DNA from 4 places in the Pseudalkalibacillus sp. A8 genome. Region 2 is predicted to be linked to each of the others. Evidence: predicted binding sites of a transcription regulator. Region 2 holds the regulator's gene; each other region holds the start of a gene.
The links. The regulator LexA, encoded in region 2, represses DNA repair genes until DNA is damaged. The targets are predictions, from matches to a motif close to CGAACATATGTTCG.
Positions count from the first base shown of each region.

Region 1: parE (DNA topoisomerase IV subunit B) is a predicted target of LexA. The motif match lies at 2,280-2,293, and genes of this name have one in related genera.
Region 3: ACJROX_RS18265 (DNA polymerase thumb domain-containing protein) is a predicted target of LexA. The motif match lies at 2,370-2,383, and genes of this name have one in related genera.
Region 4: uvrB (excinuclease ABC subunit UvrB) is a predicted target of LexA. The motif match lies at 1,563-1,576, and genes of this name have one in related genera.

Region 1 is NZ_CP174509.1:3,380,315-3,384,532, reverse strand. Features, by position in the region: gene ACJROX_RS17420 (carboxypeptidase M32) at 1-1,305, shown strand, start outside; gene ACJROX_RS17415 (hypothetical protein) at 1,337-1,462, opposite strand; gene ACJROX_RS17410 (CoA-binding protein) at 1,654-2,064, shown strand; gene parE (DNA topoisomerase IV subunit B) at 2,353-4,218, shown strand, end outside.
Region 2 is NZ_CP174509.1:3,001,189-3,005,406, forward strand. Features, by position in the region: gene ACJROX_RS15360 (DUF3231 family protein) at 1-304, opposite strand, end outside; gene ACJROX_RS15365 (hypothetical protein) at 433-609, shown strand; gene ACJROX_RS15370 (transposase) at 869-1,165, shown strand; gene ACJROX_RS15375 (IS3 family transposase) at 1,174-2,055, shown strand; gene lexA (transcriptional repressor LexA) at 2,125-2,742, opposite strand; gene ACJROX_RS15385 (LysM peptidoglycan-binding domain-containing protein) at 2,903-3,214, shown strand; gene ACJROX_RS15390 (recombinase family protein) at 3,237-3,890, shown strand; gene ACJROX_RS15395 (DUF896 domain-containing protein) at 3,959-4,186, shown strand.
Region 3 is NZ_CP174509.1:3,535,658-3,539,875, forward strand. Features, by position in the region: gene guaC (GMP reductase) at 1-646, shown strand, start outside; gene ACJROX_RS18260 (YolD-like family protein) at 703-1,035, opposite strand; gene ACJROX_RS18265 (DNA polymerase thumb domain-containing protein) at 1,053-2,315, opposite strand; gene ACJROX_RS18270 (hypothetical protein) at 2,623-2,793, opposite strand; gene ACJROX_RS18275 (serine hydrolase domain-containing protein) at 2,823-3,878, opposite strand; gene ACJROX_RS18280 (glycoside hydrolase family 3 protein) at 3,890-4,218, opposite strand, start outside.
Region 4 is NZ_CP174509.1:4,764,939-4,769,156, forward strand. Features, by position in the region: gene uvrB (excinuclease ABC subunit UvrB) at 1-1,487, opposite strand, end outside; gene ACJROX_RS24245 (YobA family protein) at 1,691-2,074, shown strand; gene ACJROX_RS24250 (AIM24 family protein) at 2,138-2,836, shown strand; gene ACJROX_RS24255 (sulfite exporter TauE/SafE family protein) at 2,968-3,825, shown strand; gene ACJROX_RS24260 (hypothetical protein) at 3,887-4,081, opposite strand.

The sequences.
Region 1 (4,218 bases), 380 kb from region 2:
AGCGTTTCTTCACTGCACCCGAATTTGAGTGAAATAACGAAAAGGGCAGTACAGGAAGCAAAAGAGGAATATGAAAGAAATGAAAGGATCCCTGAAGCTGAATATAAAGAATATGTTATTACCCAATCAAAAGCTGAAAATGTATGGGAAGATGCAAAAGCTGAATCTGACTTCTCCAAACTTCAACCATACTTAGAAAAACTTGTTCAATTCAAAAAGAATTTCGTCAGTTACTGGGGACATGAGGATCACCCATATAACACCTTGCTTAATTTATATGAGCCTGGTGTCAATGTAGAAACGATCGATCGTGTCTTTAAACAACTACGAGAAGCAATTGTACCGCTCGTCCAGGAGGTCGTCAACTCGAAGCATCAGCCTGAAACATCTTTCCTGTTCAAGCATTTTCCTGCGGATAAGCAAAGGGATTTCAGCAGGCATGTCCTGAAGCAGATGGGCTATGATTTCCTTGCAGGCCGACTGGATCAGACGAACCATCCTTTTGCAATTGGATTGAATCCTGGAGATGTCCGTGTCACGACAAAATATGATGAAGTAGATTTCAGGACCGCTGTGTTCGGCACTATCCATGAGGGTGGACATGCTTTATATGAACAGAACATCAGCAAGGACCTTATCGGAACACTTCTATGCACCGGGACGTCAATGGGTATTCATGAATCTCAATCGTTATTTTGGGAGAACTTTGTCGGCCGTAACCAGTCGTTCTGGGAAAATAACTATGAAACGTTCAAGTCTTATACCAATGGGCAGTTCGATCAAGTTTCAATGGACGACTTTTACCGTGCCATAAATGTTGCCGGTCCGTCGTTGATTCGGATTGAAGCAGATGAAATGACTTATCCACTTCATATCATCATCCGTTATGAAATCGAGAAGGGATTATTCAGTAATCAAATTCAAGTGAAGGATCTACCAGAGATCTGGAACGAGAAAATGAACGAATACCTTGGCATTCGACCGAAGCATGATGGGGAAGGCGTTCTTCAAGATATCCACTGGTCGGGCGGAGATTTTGGTTACTTCCCATCATATGCACTTGGCTATATCTATGCAGCCCAATTGAAACAAGCAATGCTTATGGATCTGCAGGACTTCGATCAGAAACTCAAAGAAGGAAATCTCTTACCGATCAAAGAATGGTTAACGAAAAATGTCCATCAACATGGCAAGATGAAAAAGCCGATTGAAATCATCAAGGATATAACAGGAGAAGGGTTGAACGCCCAACACTTGATCACTTACTTGACAGATAAGTATCGCGATGTCTATAAAATCAACTAAATGAAGAGAAAATCCCCGCGTCCAATAAGAATTAGGAGTGGGGATTTCTTTGCATAAGCTTTTGTAAGATTTCATCTCGTTCCTGATCTTCAATGAGCGAGAAAAAGTGAAGGATCATCGTATAATAAGATAACTTCTTTTTAATGTTTGTAGGCATCTGTCGTCCTCCTTTTTCTTTAATGCAACTCTTTTTCTTACTAACAATATATGTTGTTTAACGAAAAATGAGACATTTGTAAAGAAGGTTTTAAGGGATATGAAGCGAAATTTATAAAGTGAAAGGTTTGAAACGGTTTATTTCGTGAAAGGTTAATAAATAACGAACAGGATAAAGGAGAGGATTTGAAAATGGTTTTCCAAAATCCAGATCAAGCAGCCATTAACGACATACTAAAGACCAAAAAGCGTATTGCTGTTGTGGGCCTATCTGATAAGCCACATAGAACATCGTACCAGGTATCACAATACATGAAAGATCATGGTTATGAAATCATTCCGGTAAATCCGACCATTGATGAAACTATGGGATTGAAAGCGTATCCTTCTCTTAAGGATGTGGAAGGTCCCATCGATATCGTCAATGTGTTCAGGCGCAGTGAAGAACTCCCCAGGGTTGCAAGAGATATGAAGGAAATTGAAGCAAGTGTATTCTGGTCTCAGCTCGGACTTTTGAATGAAGAGGTTGTTGAGATTTTAAATGAGAAGGATACGATAATCATAATGGATCGTTGTATTAAAGTGGAACACGCTACAATGTGAGGATATGAACCACTCTAGCCAGGGTGGTTCATTTTCTTAGAGCTTAAAGACATTTGAATTAAAATCACTATTTTCGGAAAAAACGAATGATAATAAGTTAAATTGGACAAGTTGAACGGTATGATATAATGGTTCATTGTGGGATGAGAACTTCACATATTCAGTGAACATACCGATATTTTTCATGAACATCATATAAAAATAGAGATTGTATGTGAACAAATGTTCTGATAACATTACAATACAATAAAAAATGATTGTCTGAGTTTTGAAAGGGGCACGAGGGTTTTGGCTACGAGAGAACAACTTTCATATAATGATGATGCAATCCAAGTATTGGAGGGCCTTGAGGCTGTCCGTAAACGACCTGGTATGTATATTGGCAGTACCGATAGTCGAGGGTTACACCATCTCGTATACGAAATCGTAGATAATGCTGTCGATGAAGCATTGGCGGGGTATGGAAAGGCCATCACTGTAACAATACATAAAGATAACAGCATCAGTGTAAAAGACGAGGGGCGTGGTATGCCTACTGGTATGCATAAGACAGGGAAGCCTACACCGGAGGTCATCCTGACGGTTCTCCATGCTGGTGGAAAATTCGGTCAAGGTGGATACAAGACGAGTGGAGGACTGCATGGTGTAGGAGCATCTGTAGTCAACGCGCTTTCTGAGTGGCTTGAAGTCACCATCCACCGGGAAGGAGTCATTTATAATCAGCGCTTTGTCAATGGTGGAAAACCGGCAACTACTCTTGAAAAAATAGGCTCAACAAGAAAATCCGGAACGATCATCCATTTCAAACCGGATCCGACGGTGTTTTCAACTACGACTTTCAATTATGAAACGTTGAGCGAACGTCTTCGTGAAGCTGCTTTCCTTTTAAAAGGGATGAAAATCGAGTTGATCGACCAACGTGATAACGAGAATGATAATACTGTTTTCCAATTTGAAACTGGAATCAAGGCATTCGTCGATTACTTGAATGAAGAAAAAGACATCCTTCATCCAGTCGTTTCATTTCAAGGGTTTCAGAATGCGATCGATGTTGAGTTCGCATTCCAATTCAATGACGGCTATTCAGAAAACATGCTTTCATTCGTCAACAATGTCCGTACGAAAGATGGTGGAACGCACGAATCCGGTTCAAAGACAGCGATGACAAGGATATTCAATGAATATGCCCGTAAGACTGGCCTTTTAAAAGAGAAAGACAAGAACTTGGACGGTTCGGATATCCGTGAAGGCCTGACAGCAATCGTTTCAGTCCGTATTCCGGAAGAAAAGCTCCAGTTCGAAGGGCAGACGAAAAGCAAGCTCGGTACAAGTGACGCACGATCTTCTGTAGATGCGGTCGTATCGGAACATTTGAATTATTTCTTAGAAGAAAACCCGAAAATCAGTGAAATGCTGATCCGTAAGTCTGTAAAAGCAGCGCAAGCTCGTGAAGCTGCACGTAAAGCACGTGAGGAGGCACGGAACGGGAAGAAAAATAAACGAAAAGACTCGATGCTAAGTGGAAAGCTGACACCGGCTTCATCAAGGAATGCCAGCAAGAATGAATTGTATCTTGTAGAGGGAGATTCTGCCGGTGGATCCGCAAAACAAGGACGTGATCGACGTTTCCAGGCGATCCTTCCGCTTAGAGGAAAAGTCATCAATACAGAAAAAGCGAAGTTACAGGATATTTTTAAAAATGAAGAAATCAACACGATCATAAATGCAATCGGTGCTGGAGTCGGAGCAGACTTCACAATCAAGGACTCGAATTATGACAAAGTCGTCATCATGACGGATGCCGATACAGATGGTTCTCATATCCAAGTCCTTTTGTTGACATTCTTCTATCGTTACATGAAACCGATGATTGAGGCAGGAAAAGTCTATATCGCACTACCGCCTCTTTACAAAGTGAGTAAAGGTAAAGGAAAAAAAGAAGTCATCGAATATGCCTGGGACGAAGATGGTTTGAAGCAGGCCATCAAGAAGGTCGGAAAGGGCTATACCATCCAACGCTACAAAGGTCTTGGTGAAATGAATGCGGATCAATTATGGGAAACGACGATGAACCCTGATACCCGTACACTGATCCGAGTGAAGATCGAAGACATCGCGCGTGCAGAACGTCGTGTTTCTGTCCTGATGGGTGAC
Region 2 (4,218 bases):
TTGCCATATGATTAATGTATGTGAGTATGAAAACATCACAGTACATACGGGGGGCGTTCAAATTAACGTCCTCTTTTATGGTGAAGCCTACAGGTACAGGAATCCCTTCTTCATTGAAAAGACTCGTCAATTTTTCGATATGAGCGTTAGAGAGATCATAGGAATATTGGACGATGGGCTTTATCTCTTCATCTTCTACGATTTTAAGGAAATAACTCAAAACACATTTTGACATGCAATCCTCGATATAATTCGTCCATGTCGAAGCGATTTCAGAAGCGGTCAATTGTATTTTTCCAGTCATTGTCTGGTACCTCCGATGAATAATAAATTCACTTCAAGTTATATTCTGTGTAAATATCCGCATATTATCACGGCAATCCGGGGGAACTTTGAACGATATGAACTAGTCCAAAAAAACTATAAAAAATTGTGCGAAGGAATATAGAAAAACGTTGGCTGTTCTATGTGCAGACAAATTCTTTTTCGAATTTCTTGATTGATACATACGATTTGGAGACGTTCTTGGAGATCTACAATAAATCACAGTTGATAACAAAAATAGTAGTAGTCTATGGGAAGGATTTACAGGAATTAGAAGAAGAGTAGTTAGAATTCCTAGCGGATCAGAAAATCAATAAGAAACATAGGAAGGAGAAAATACCGGATGGACTACTGGAAAAATTTAAAAAGGAATTCAACACGTAAGCTGTCCCACCTTCATGTAGATCCCTTGGGTTTCATAACCACCTGGTTTTCAAATTGATAGACAAATAAAAAATAGAGCTGTCCTTATTGATATGATCCCCACATAGTAGACAGAAAAAAGAAAGCACATTAATCTGTCTATTATGGAGGGGATTTTTCTATGGGGAAAATGAGACAATCATATGATGTTGCATTTAAGAAAAAAGTAGTGGATCTATATATTAAAGATGGTATGGGCTACGATACGGTTGCGAAGGAAGTAGGTATTTCTAGTTCAGTTGTACGTCGTTGGGTTCAACACTTTGAGGCAGAAGGAATAAAGGGTCTCGAGGAAAAGCGCGGGAAAGCAAAAGGACCTGGGAAAGGCAGACCAAGAACCCGTCCTGAGGATCCAGAAGAGAAAATCAAACGATTAGAAGCCGAGAATGAAATGTTAAAAAAGTTCTTAGGGAAGTAAAAGGGGGTATGGAAGCCGTATCAACAGGTACTAAGTATAAAGTGATTCAAGATATGTCCAAGAAACAATACCCTGTCCAACTTCTATGTGAACTTGCAGGGGTATCAAGGGGCGGATATTACAAGTGGTTAAAGCGTCAGGAAGCCCCCTCTTCTAAACAGTTAGAGGATGATAAAATCAAGAAGTTAATCATAAAGTGTCACACAAAGCTCAAGGGGATTTATGGTTATAGAAGGATACATGTCTGGCTTAAGTCGGTACACAATTTACATATGAATCATAAACGGGTTCAACGCTTGATGGGTGAATTGGGAATAAAAGCCATCATAAGAAGAAAACGGCCCTACTACGGAAAGAAGGAAGCTTATGCCATCTCAGAAAACCATTTGAACCGAGATTTTAAAGCCTCTAAGCCAAATGAAAAATGGGTAACAGACATTACATACTTAATTTTTAATGGACAAAGATTGTATTTATCGGCTATTAAAGACTTATACAATAACGAAATCATCGCATATAAAATCAGTCAAAGAAACGACCTTCAACTAGTAATGGATACAGTAAAAAAGGCAAGAAGAAAACGGAGTGTAAAAGGAATTATCCTTCATAGCGATCAGGGATTCCAGTACACCTCAAAACAATATAACCAACTGCTTAAAAAATACAAAATGAAAGCGAGTATGTCTCGAAAAGGAAACTGTTGGGATAATGCTTGTATGGAGAACTTTTTTAGCCATTTTAAAACAGAATGTTTTCACTTATACTCTTTCCGAACCTCTGAAGAGGTTAAGTTTGCCGTCCACCAATACATACGATTTTATAATCACCAGAGATTTCAAAAGAAATTAAACAACCTGAGTCCCTATAATTATAGAGCTCAGGCTGCTTAAAAATGCTTTTTAATTTCTGTCTACTTGACAGGGGTCACTTCATATTAGACGGCTCTATTTGTGTTTCGATTAATGTAACGTTCTATAAACGCCGATTACTTTACCAAGAATGGTAACGCTGTTAAGAATGATCGGTTCCAACGAAGCATTCTCTGGTTGTAGACGAATGAAATCTTTTTCCTTGAAGAATCGCTTGACTGTAGCTTCATCCTCCTCTGTCATCGCAACCACGATATCCCCGTTGTTAGCTGATGACTGCTGTTTGACAATAACCATATCCCCGTCATAGATCCCAGCCTCAATCATACTGTCTCCTTGTACAACTAATGCGAATACATTGTCATCTCCTACCATATGATCTGGTAAAGGGAAATACTCTTCTATGTTTTCAATTGCGGTGATAGGTTGACCTGCCGTTACTTTACCGATTACTGGGATATTGATAGATTCACTTTTTGGAATGGTAGTATCCATATCCTCCGTAATCACTTCGATCGCTCTCGGTTTTGTCGGATCGCGTCTGATGAGTCCTTTTTTCTCCAGACGGGACAGGTGTCCATGAACGGTCGAACTTGAAGCGAGCCCGACAGCTTCACCTATTTCACGGACAGAAGGGGGATAACCCTTATGTTTCACTTCGAACTTTATGTAATTAAGTATATCCTGTTGACGGCGTGATAGTTTCATTCTGTCCACCTCTTTTCTCCTCGATTATTGCATTAAGTATATCACTTGTTCGACAAAAATACAAACATAAGTTCGAGAAAAAACTATTGACAGGAACAAACGTTCTTAATACAATGAAAACAACAAATGAGAACAGGTATTCGTATGGGAGGGAAATGAAATGAAAAATACGAACAGAAAGAACGGTTGGTCTTTTGTTATTGTATTGATAGCTGTAGTTTTGACAATGGGTACTTATTCTTTTGTGAATGCGAAGTCAGATACAACAGAGAAATACATAAATGTTAGAATCGAACAAGGGGACACTCTTTGGGAATTATCTAGAAAGTTTAAGGAAAACCATACATTTACAAGCGAGGCCTTCGTAAAATGGGTCGAAAGCAATAACAGAGTAAAAGCGGATCAGTTACAACCTGGTGATACAGTCATCATTCCAGTAGAAGCAGATGTAAATCAACTTGCATCCAAATAACTCTTCGTGAAGGGAACATAATATGAATGCAGTCATCTATTGCAGGGTAAGTACGGAAAAAGAAACACAGGCCTCATCTCTTGAACGTCAGGAGGCGGAACTGAATCGGCTGGCTGACCACTTCAACTTTAATGTCATCTACTCGATTCACGAAAGGAAAAGCGGATATGATGTGGATCGTGAGGGAATGCTCGAAGTCTTGGATATGGCCAAAGAAGGAAAAATGGATGTCCTCCTTGTCCAGGATGAAACCAGGATCGGAAGAGGCAGTGCAAAGATTGCGATCCTTCATACACTCGGAAAATATAATGTAAAGTGCTTTACGATCAGTGAACAGGGGGAGCTTCAACTAACGGAGGCCGATTCAATGGTCTTGGAAATCGTGAGTCTGGTTGAAGACTATCAGCGGAAGCTTCACAATGCAAAAATTAAGAGGGGGATGAGACGTGCAGTCGACGGTGGATATCGGCCAGAAAAAAACCTCACTAACCTGAATCAGGGCGGGCGTGAGAAAAAGGAGATCCCAACCGAAGAGATTGTTCGTCTTAGGAATCTGGAGTTGACCTTCCAGGAGATCGCCACTACATTACAAGGATTTGGTTATGATGTTTCAAAAGCCACAGTCCATAGGCGGTATCAAGACCATATAAACAAAAATGGCAGGACAGAAGATTAGAAATCTCCTTTAAAATACGTTAGAATAAGACAAACAAGGAATCAAGTCTTTGTAAAAGGAGTTTGACAATGCTGCCGAAACAAAAAATAGATCGAATCAATGAGCTCGCACGGAAATCGAAAGATGAAGGGTTGAGCAAAAAAGAGCAAGAAGAACAACGAAAACTGCGTGAAGAATATTTGAAAGCATTCCGCGGTGGTTTTAAGGATCAATTGCGTTCTATCAAAGTTGTTGATCCAGAAGGAAAAGACGTTACCCCTGAGAAATTGAAAAATGAAAAGAAACGCTACCATTAATAAACGAGCCTGGTTTGAAAAATAATTCAAAT
Region 3 (4,218 bases), 530 kb from region 2:
TTTCATTACGATCGATATTGCACACGGCCATTCCAATGCTGTGATAGAGATGATCCAGCATATCAAAAAACACCTGCCTCAAAGCTTCGTTATTGCAGGGAACGTCGGAACCCCGGAAGCTGTAAGGGAATTGGAACATGCTGGTGCAGATGCCACAAAAGTCGGTATTGGACCTGGAAAAGTATGCATCACGAAAATTAAAACCGGATTCGGTACTGGTGGCTGGCAATTAGCTGCGTTACGTTGGTGTGCAAAAGCTGCAAGCAAACCGATCATTGCTGACGGAGGCATCCGTACCCATGGGGATATTGCTAAATCAATACGCTTTGGCGCTTCTATGGTCATGATCGGTTCATTGTTCGCTGGTCACGAAGAATCTCCCGGAAAAACGGTTGAGAAAGATGGAAAGCTCTATAAAGAATACTTTGGTTCTGCTTCCGAATTTCAAAAAGGTGAAAAGAAAAATGTAGAAGGCAAGAAAATGTATGTAGAGCACAAAGGGGCTTTGAAAGATACGTTGATCGAAATGGAGCAAGATCTGCAATCCGCTATTTCTTATGCAGGAGGAAACAAGCTGGAAGCAATCCGTAATGTAGATTATGTAATTGTTAAGAATTCTATTTTTAACGGTGATAAGGTTTACTAAAGGTACTGGATTTTCCCTTTTAAAACCGCTCCCTTTCTTCGGGAGCGGTTTTCCGTTCATAAATAGCGGATATCAAGAATGTCTTTCAATTTCAGATCATAGCGGTCACCGAATTCATCGACGATGCGCAGTTCTTTCCTGAAAGGATCGGCGTAATGGATGTCGCCTACGAGAATACGGTATTCTTCCCTATCAAAATAGACGAAGGACAATGTCTGGTTGAAGGCCATCGCCTCGTGGATGATTTCGTTCATTTCTTCAAGCTTCTGTTCATCGAGTTCGGGTTTTTTCTGTATCCGATCCTCTTCCTTCCAATCCCTGAGCAGCTTCACATGCTCCGGAAGCATCATCGCTGTCCATTTGATGTTGCCGCGGTCACGAATCCCCATTCAGCTGACACTCCTTTCTACGCTTTATGCCCACCGACAAGACGACTGCGATGTCTTGCGGTCCCGGCTGGTGTATACGATACTGCACGTAAAAGGGAGTCCCCGCCATATTTTTCCCGAATCTGATCCATCGTGTATCCCAGAACACGCTTTTTCGGACGATCGAGCTCGAATAAGGATAGCTGCATCTCATCATCCGGATAAACGTTTGAAAGCGTGATTGAAAGTTTACGGACGGTTTCTCCAGTATAAAATTCATCAAATAACTCAAGGCAGACACGATAAATGTCCATCGTGATGTTCGTCGGCTCTGCAATCGTCCGCGAGCGATGGAACCCACCGCCTGCTTCATCTTTACTGTAACCGACACCGAGGCTGATCGTACGGCCCGCTTTGCGTGCTGTCCTCGCCCGCCTGCCGACTTCTTCACACATTTCCAAGATGACGTGCTGCACTTCTTTACGGTCTTTATAATCGCGTAGTAAAATCTGTCCTTTTCCATAGCTGATCTGGCCTTGCATGATCGGAGCACCGATTTCTGAGAGATCGATCCCCCATGCATGATAATAAAGCTGGTTGCCCATAACTCCGAATTTTTTCTCGAGCATCTTCAACGGATAGTGCGCAAGCTGCCCGACGGACATGATTCCCATCCGGTTCAGGGTGCGCTGCAGACGCGGACCGATCCCCCACATGTTACTGAGCGGGGAAACCTTCCAGAGCTTCCGTTCCACATCTTCATATGTCCACTCGGCAATGCCTTCCTTCTTCGCTTCAAGATCTAGGCAGATTTTCGAGAGCAGCATGTTCGGTCCTATTCCGATGGCACATGGGAGGCCGTACTTTTCCCAAATTTCTTCTCGGATCCGGTGCGCAACCTCCCACCCATCTCCCCAGAGACGTTCGGTTCCATCCACCTGGAGGAAGCTTTCGTCAACACTATACGTATGGATGGAATCCTTCGGAACATATCGGTTGAACAGACATGTCAAATCAGTCGAACGTCTTAGGTACAAACGCATCTGTGCGTTGACGACATGGATACGCGGATCATCAGGTACCTCGAACAATCGACTCCCCGTACGGATCCCGAATTCCTTCTTCATCATCGGGGACGCAGCCAGCACCACACTTCCCTGCCGTTCCGTATCTCCTACGACGACGAGGTAGCACGTTAAGGGATCGAGCCCCATTTCCACTGCACTGCAGCTTGCAAAAAAGCTTTTCATATCAATACAAAGGATCGTTCGTTTTTCAAAGGTCGAATAATCAATCTCCATCCTCAGTCACTCCCAATAAGAACGTTTGTTCCATATCTTATGTCTTATTGTAAGCGAATATACGTTCGCTTACCACTGGAAATTTTCACCGTAGTCCTATTTATTTGTGAATGGGCGGTGTTGAATAGGATCACAGACCTAGGAAATCATCGATATATCTTGGGCTTGCTACGAATTATTCTGAGTTTGCATCGAATTAAAAAAGCCGCACCGGAACCCCGGTACAGCTTTGTGATTATTGTTTGGCTTCATAAGTTCGTCCCTGATCCTCTAGGCACGACCGGGATATCGAACTCTGAACACAGTTTCATCCTTCACTGATCTCTTCTGTGGACCCAGGTTCAACAACCAGCTCTGGAAGCGATTGATAATCCGGGGTTGCATCATACGAGTATGATAAAAGCGAAACACGGTCTGAATGGACATGTTCTTTACCGATGACGTTGGTCAATCGTTCTACAAAGGATCGATCCAGCATATTTCTCCTCTTCCTCCTCCTGTTGTCATTTAATAGCGGCAAACCGTTTCATGAACGGTCTTTCGAAGGGTGTCCAGGTTCGCAGGCCCATCCTGGTGCAATCGGTTTGTAAGCAGGACAGCAACTGTCTTTTGTGAAGGTCGGACGAACATCGAAGTCCCCGTAAACCCTGTATGACCGAAACCATCTGGAAAAACGGGTGTGAATTCGAAGCCTAGTGCGCGATTGTCGATAAGCTTTGTTCCCGCCGCTTGAATGAAGCTACGGTCAATTCCAACCTGATCCGCTATGGCAGCATCAGTATAGATCCGGCCGATTTTACATACATCTTCCGCCGTTGCAAAAAGACCTGCGTGTCCAGATATACCATCGAAAAAGTAATGGGTGTTGCCATCATTCACTTCTCCACAAATCGGTACCTCTCTGTTCCGCCAATTTGCAAACGTCCGTCCTCGCTCTCTACACATTTTCATCTCAATCTGGTTTCCGAATTCTGTCGTTGCTACATTATCCGGCTCAACAGGTCCGTACGCCATCGATTTTAATTTCAACGGGGTTTTGATCAATCGATGAAAAGCCTCTTTTATGGATTCTCCCGTAGTCTCTTCGATCACTTTTCCAAGCAGGATAAAGTTCAGATCACTATACCGTACTTTTTTTCCGCAAAAAAATCGAGCCTCGAACTTCGCCATTTGCTCAAAAAAATCCAGGTTTTCTGTATAGAATGGATGCCAGTTCAATAGACCTGAAGAATGGGTCATAAGTTGATAAATAGTGATGTCTGCAAAATGAGCTTGTAAAATAGGATTTGGTTCGGATAAAAGACGATCCAGGCTAGTATGTAAATGAAATTTACCTTCGCTCATCAATTGCAAAATCATTGTCGTTGTCACAATCTTGGTCAGGGAGGCGATATCGAATATCGTATCAACCGCCAGAGGCAGCTTCACGGGAACCATTTGCCTGTACCCGACCGCTTTTTCATATATTGTCGTGCCGTCCCTGATCACGGAGACGACACATCCTGGATCTGCATGTCTAATTGCTTCCTCTAAAATGGCATCCAACTCCTTCGTCAACCCCATCGAAATTCCCCTCACCTCAGGTTTTGTAATTGGACCGGAAGTTCTCCTACAGCTACTTTTTCACCAAAAATAACGTCTCCAGTCATTTTAAAAGAAGTATGATTGTCAGAATATTGGGCGATCGCAGCATCAACATCAGCTAATACAGCAGCGTCATATGGATTCCTTGCCATAATAAGGATGGACTGTTCAGAATGGTCGACGGCTTCCTGTAGCCCTGTTTTCTCCCAATCAGAATGACCATCTCCAAGGACTGTCGCCGATTCTGTGACCATAATCGTGACTGCCCCATCTTCAATCTTTTGTTTTTGATCAGAGGTTAATGATCCACTCTTCAATT
Region 4 (4,218 bases), 1.8 Mb from region 2:
ACGCCCCGCCGCAGATCACGGATGATTTCGATCCGCTCGAGGGTCTTGATTTCAGAGTGCAGGTAACGCACCTTCACGCCGTTTTCATGCAGGTAATCGGTCAAGTCTTCTGACATCTTTTTCGTCAAGGTCGTGACAAGGACTCTCTCATTCTTACTCACCCGTTCCTGGATCTGGTCCATCAAGTCATCAATTTGACCCTCGATCGGTTTCACTTCGATTGTAGGGTCAAGAAGGCCTGTCGGACGGATGATCTGCTCGACCATCTCTGGAGAGTGTTCTAACTCATACGGACCAGGCGTCGCGGAGACATAGACAGCCTGGCTGACTTTCTCTTCGAATTCCTCGAACATGAGCGGCCTGTTGTCTTTTGCTGACGGCAACCGGAAGCCATGCTCGACAAGGACTTGTTTCCGTGCCTGGTCACCGTTATACATTCCACGGACCTGTGGAAGCGTCACGTGGGACTCATCAACCATCAATAAAAAGTCCTTCGGGAAGTAATCCATCAGTGTATAAGGTGTCGAGCCGGCTGGTCGAAGGGTCAGGTGTCGGGAATAGTTTTCGATCCCGGAACAAAAGCCCATCTCCTGCATCATTTCGATATCATAACGTGTACGCTGTTCAATCCGCTGCGCTTCAAGAAGTTTATCGTGTTCCTTCAACTCTTTGAGACGTTCCTCAAGTTCAACCTGGATCCGTTCGATCGCAATCTTCATCTTCTCTTCTCGGGTTACGAAGTGGGAAGCAGGGAAAATCGCGACATGACTCCGTTCACCGAGAATCTCGCCTGTCAGGGCATTGACCTCAGTGATCCGATCGATCTCGTCACCAAAAAATTCGACCCGGATACAATGCTCATCTCGTGACGCAGGAAAAATCTCAACGACATCCCCGCGGACACGGAACGTACCGCGAGTGAAATTCACATCGTTCCTCGCATACTGGATGTCAACAAGGTCTCGAAGCAGCTGATCCCGATCCTTCTCCATGTCCGTACGGAGGGATACGACGAGTTCACGGTATTCTTCAGGATTACCCAAACCGTAGATGCAGGATACACTTGCCACGATAATGACATCGTTTCGTTCAAAAAGAGCTGATGTCGCAGAGTGACGCAGCTTATCGATTTCATCATTGATGCTCGCATCTTTTTCTATGAAAGTATCGGACTGAGGTATGTACGCCTCAGGTTGGTAATAGTCATAATAACTGACGAAATACTCTACCGCATTATTCGGGAAGAGTTCTTTGAATTCACTATACAACTGGCCTGCAAGCGTCTTGTTATGCGCAATGACAAGTGTCGGCTTATTGACCTGCCGGATCACATTCGACATCGTAAACGTCTTTCCAGTGCCTGTAGCTCCGAGCAACGTCTGATGCCTTTTACCAGCCTTGATCCCTTCAACCAATTTCTTGACCGCGGTGGGCTGATCCCCTTCAGGCTGGTATTTCGACACTAATTCGAACTGCTTCTCACTCATGCGACGAACCCTCCGTTTCTTAAATCTCACTATCAAACATTATAGCACAGGATTAGGAAAAAATAACAAGAAAAACGAACTTACATTCGCCTTTTTTGTTCCTGGTAATTTTTTCTCACCTGGATGAAACAGTAGACATGCTTTTCCCGTCTATATAGATAAGGAAACTTGAATTCCCGCATCACTGATTTGGAGGAACAGCTATGAAGAGATGTTTTTTCTATGGGGCTGTATTGATTGTTTGCATGTTTCTTTTCGCTAATTTCGCCATTATTCCTAACTTGCCTGGAAACGCAAATATGCCTGAAGAGGATTTATGGGAACAGCCGATCACTGGCTATATTGTCGATAAAGAAGAAGGACGTATTCTTGTTTTAGAAGGAATTGAAAAAGAGCAATTAAAAGGTTTTGACCCGAAAGAGATCCATGAGTACCCGGTTGGGGGAGCCTATTGGTTCCATGTAGATTCACCCGAATCCTATAAGGTCGGCCAGAAAGTCGAGGTATGGCCAAAAGGGGCAGTCGCCGAATCCTATCCTGCCCAGGGAGCAGCTGGAAAAGTTAAGATTTTAGAAGATATAGAATAAAAGGAACTGGGTATCGGGATGGCGAATTGAACTGATAGACTATGAAAAAATGCAGGTGATATGATGGCTAAGTATTCAATTGAAGAGTTTGTCAGACAAACATCCCAGGAGGACAAAGGCGAAGGCCTTTTCGAACTGGAGACGCCCCGAATCCTGGAGGTCAACCTCGACGGCAACATATGGGCTAAAATGGGTTCGATGGTCACTTACCATGGGAATATCAAATTTGTCAGGGAAGGGATCCTGGAGCATGGACTCGGTAAAATGTTCAAAAAAGCGTTGACCGGTGAAGGAGCCGCCCTCATGAAAGCGAACGGTTCAGGGAAGCTCTACCTCGCTGACCAGGGAAAGAAGATTACGGTCCTCCAATTACAAAATGATTCAATTTATGTGAACGGAAATGACTTGCTCGCATTCGAACCGTCCATCGATTGGGATATCAAATTGATGAGGCGAATTACGGGAATGATGGCCGGAGGGCTGTTCAACATCCATTGTCAGGGAACAGGGATGATCGCCATCACCTCACATTATGAACCGCTGACCATCCAGGTCAATCCGGGACGACCAGTCTATACCGATCCGAATGCCACCGTAGCATGGTCCGGCTCCCTCTCTCCAGATTTCCAGACGGACGTCTCATTGAAAACGTTCTTCGGACGAGGAAGCGGTGAGTCGATCCAGATGAAATTCGAAGGGAACGGATTCGTGGTCGTGCAGCCATATGAGGAAATTTACATGCAGCAAAACAGTGGAAACTAAATATTTTCCAAACTGGAAAGTGGCCTTGTGCCACTTTTTCTTATTTAGAGGGAATGAACCAGGTGGAACTCTTGAACGGTTTACTGTAACATAGACAGAGTGGAAATTGCTTTTTTTAAAAAGGAGAACTTATGGAATTACTATATATCATTCTTGGTTTCGCTGTCGGGATCTTATCCGGTTATTTCGGAATCGGCGGCGGATTCATTTTGACCCCTGTGTTGTTGTTGATGGGCTATGCCCCTGTGGTCGCCATCACGACAAGCCTGTTATACGCAATCGGCTCGTCGATTTCGGGAGTTTGGGCACATTTTAAAATGAATAATGTCGCATGGAAGACAGCAGTTGTGCTGGGCCTAAGCGGAGTTGTTGCAACTCAATTCGCGAAACCATTCGTGCTGTGGCTGGATCGGAAAGGCTATGATGAAACGATCATTCCGATTCTCTATGCGTTGATCATCGGCTATTTCGCGTATTCTCTCCTAAAGAAACCTGATAAGAAAATAACGGTTAAAACGGCAGAATCGGGAATTTTCAAAACAGTGATCATTGGTTTCATCGGTGGATTGATGTCCGCGACTTTAGGCGTAGGCGGAGGATTTGTCATGGTACCGCTCATGATCTCCATCATGGGCTTTGAATCTCGAAAAGCAGTTGGAACAAGTCTTGTCAGTGTGTTGATGATCGTTACGGCAGGATTCATCTCTTATGCAGTCACGATTGACATCAACTATTTGCTTGGATTTTTGTTGGTTGCTGGAGCCTTATTCGGTAGCCAGGTCGGCGCAAAGTTGACCTCATTCTACTCGAACGACCAGATCAAAAAATACTTCGGCCTTCTTTACATCACAACTCTCGTCAGCATTTTGTTCGAGCTGATGAATCTAGACATCGCCGGTATTTCAGCCCTGGGCCTTTACATGATCGTCCTGCTTGGTAAGTTCACTAAGGACTTGATCCAGCGTAGACATGAAAAATCACTATCTTGAGTTATACCAAAAAAGAGCTTGGCGTGGATATGTCAGTCCAGTCCACATCCCAAGCTCTTTTTTATACTATAACCGAGCTCCTTTCAGTCAAAGCACGGTTACTGAATAGACTTTTTAATGTTGTTAATAATCTTCTATTCTTTAAATACGCACACACATCTTTACTGTGTCTCCAGCCATTATGATCAAAGGTAGCAAAAGCAATAATTCCACCTATTAAAACTGCATTCAGGATCGATACTTTACCTTTCTTCAATCCTGGTAATCCCTCCTTATATTTTTCCCACCGTAATCATCAACTTTATTCAATACCCATTATTTTAAATCAGAGAGTTCATATCAATGTTTAATTTTTGACAACTGAGGCCACTTTTGCTTATTGCCATTCCCTGT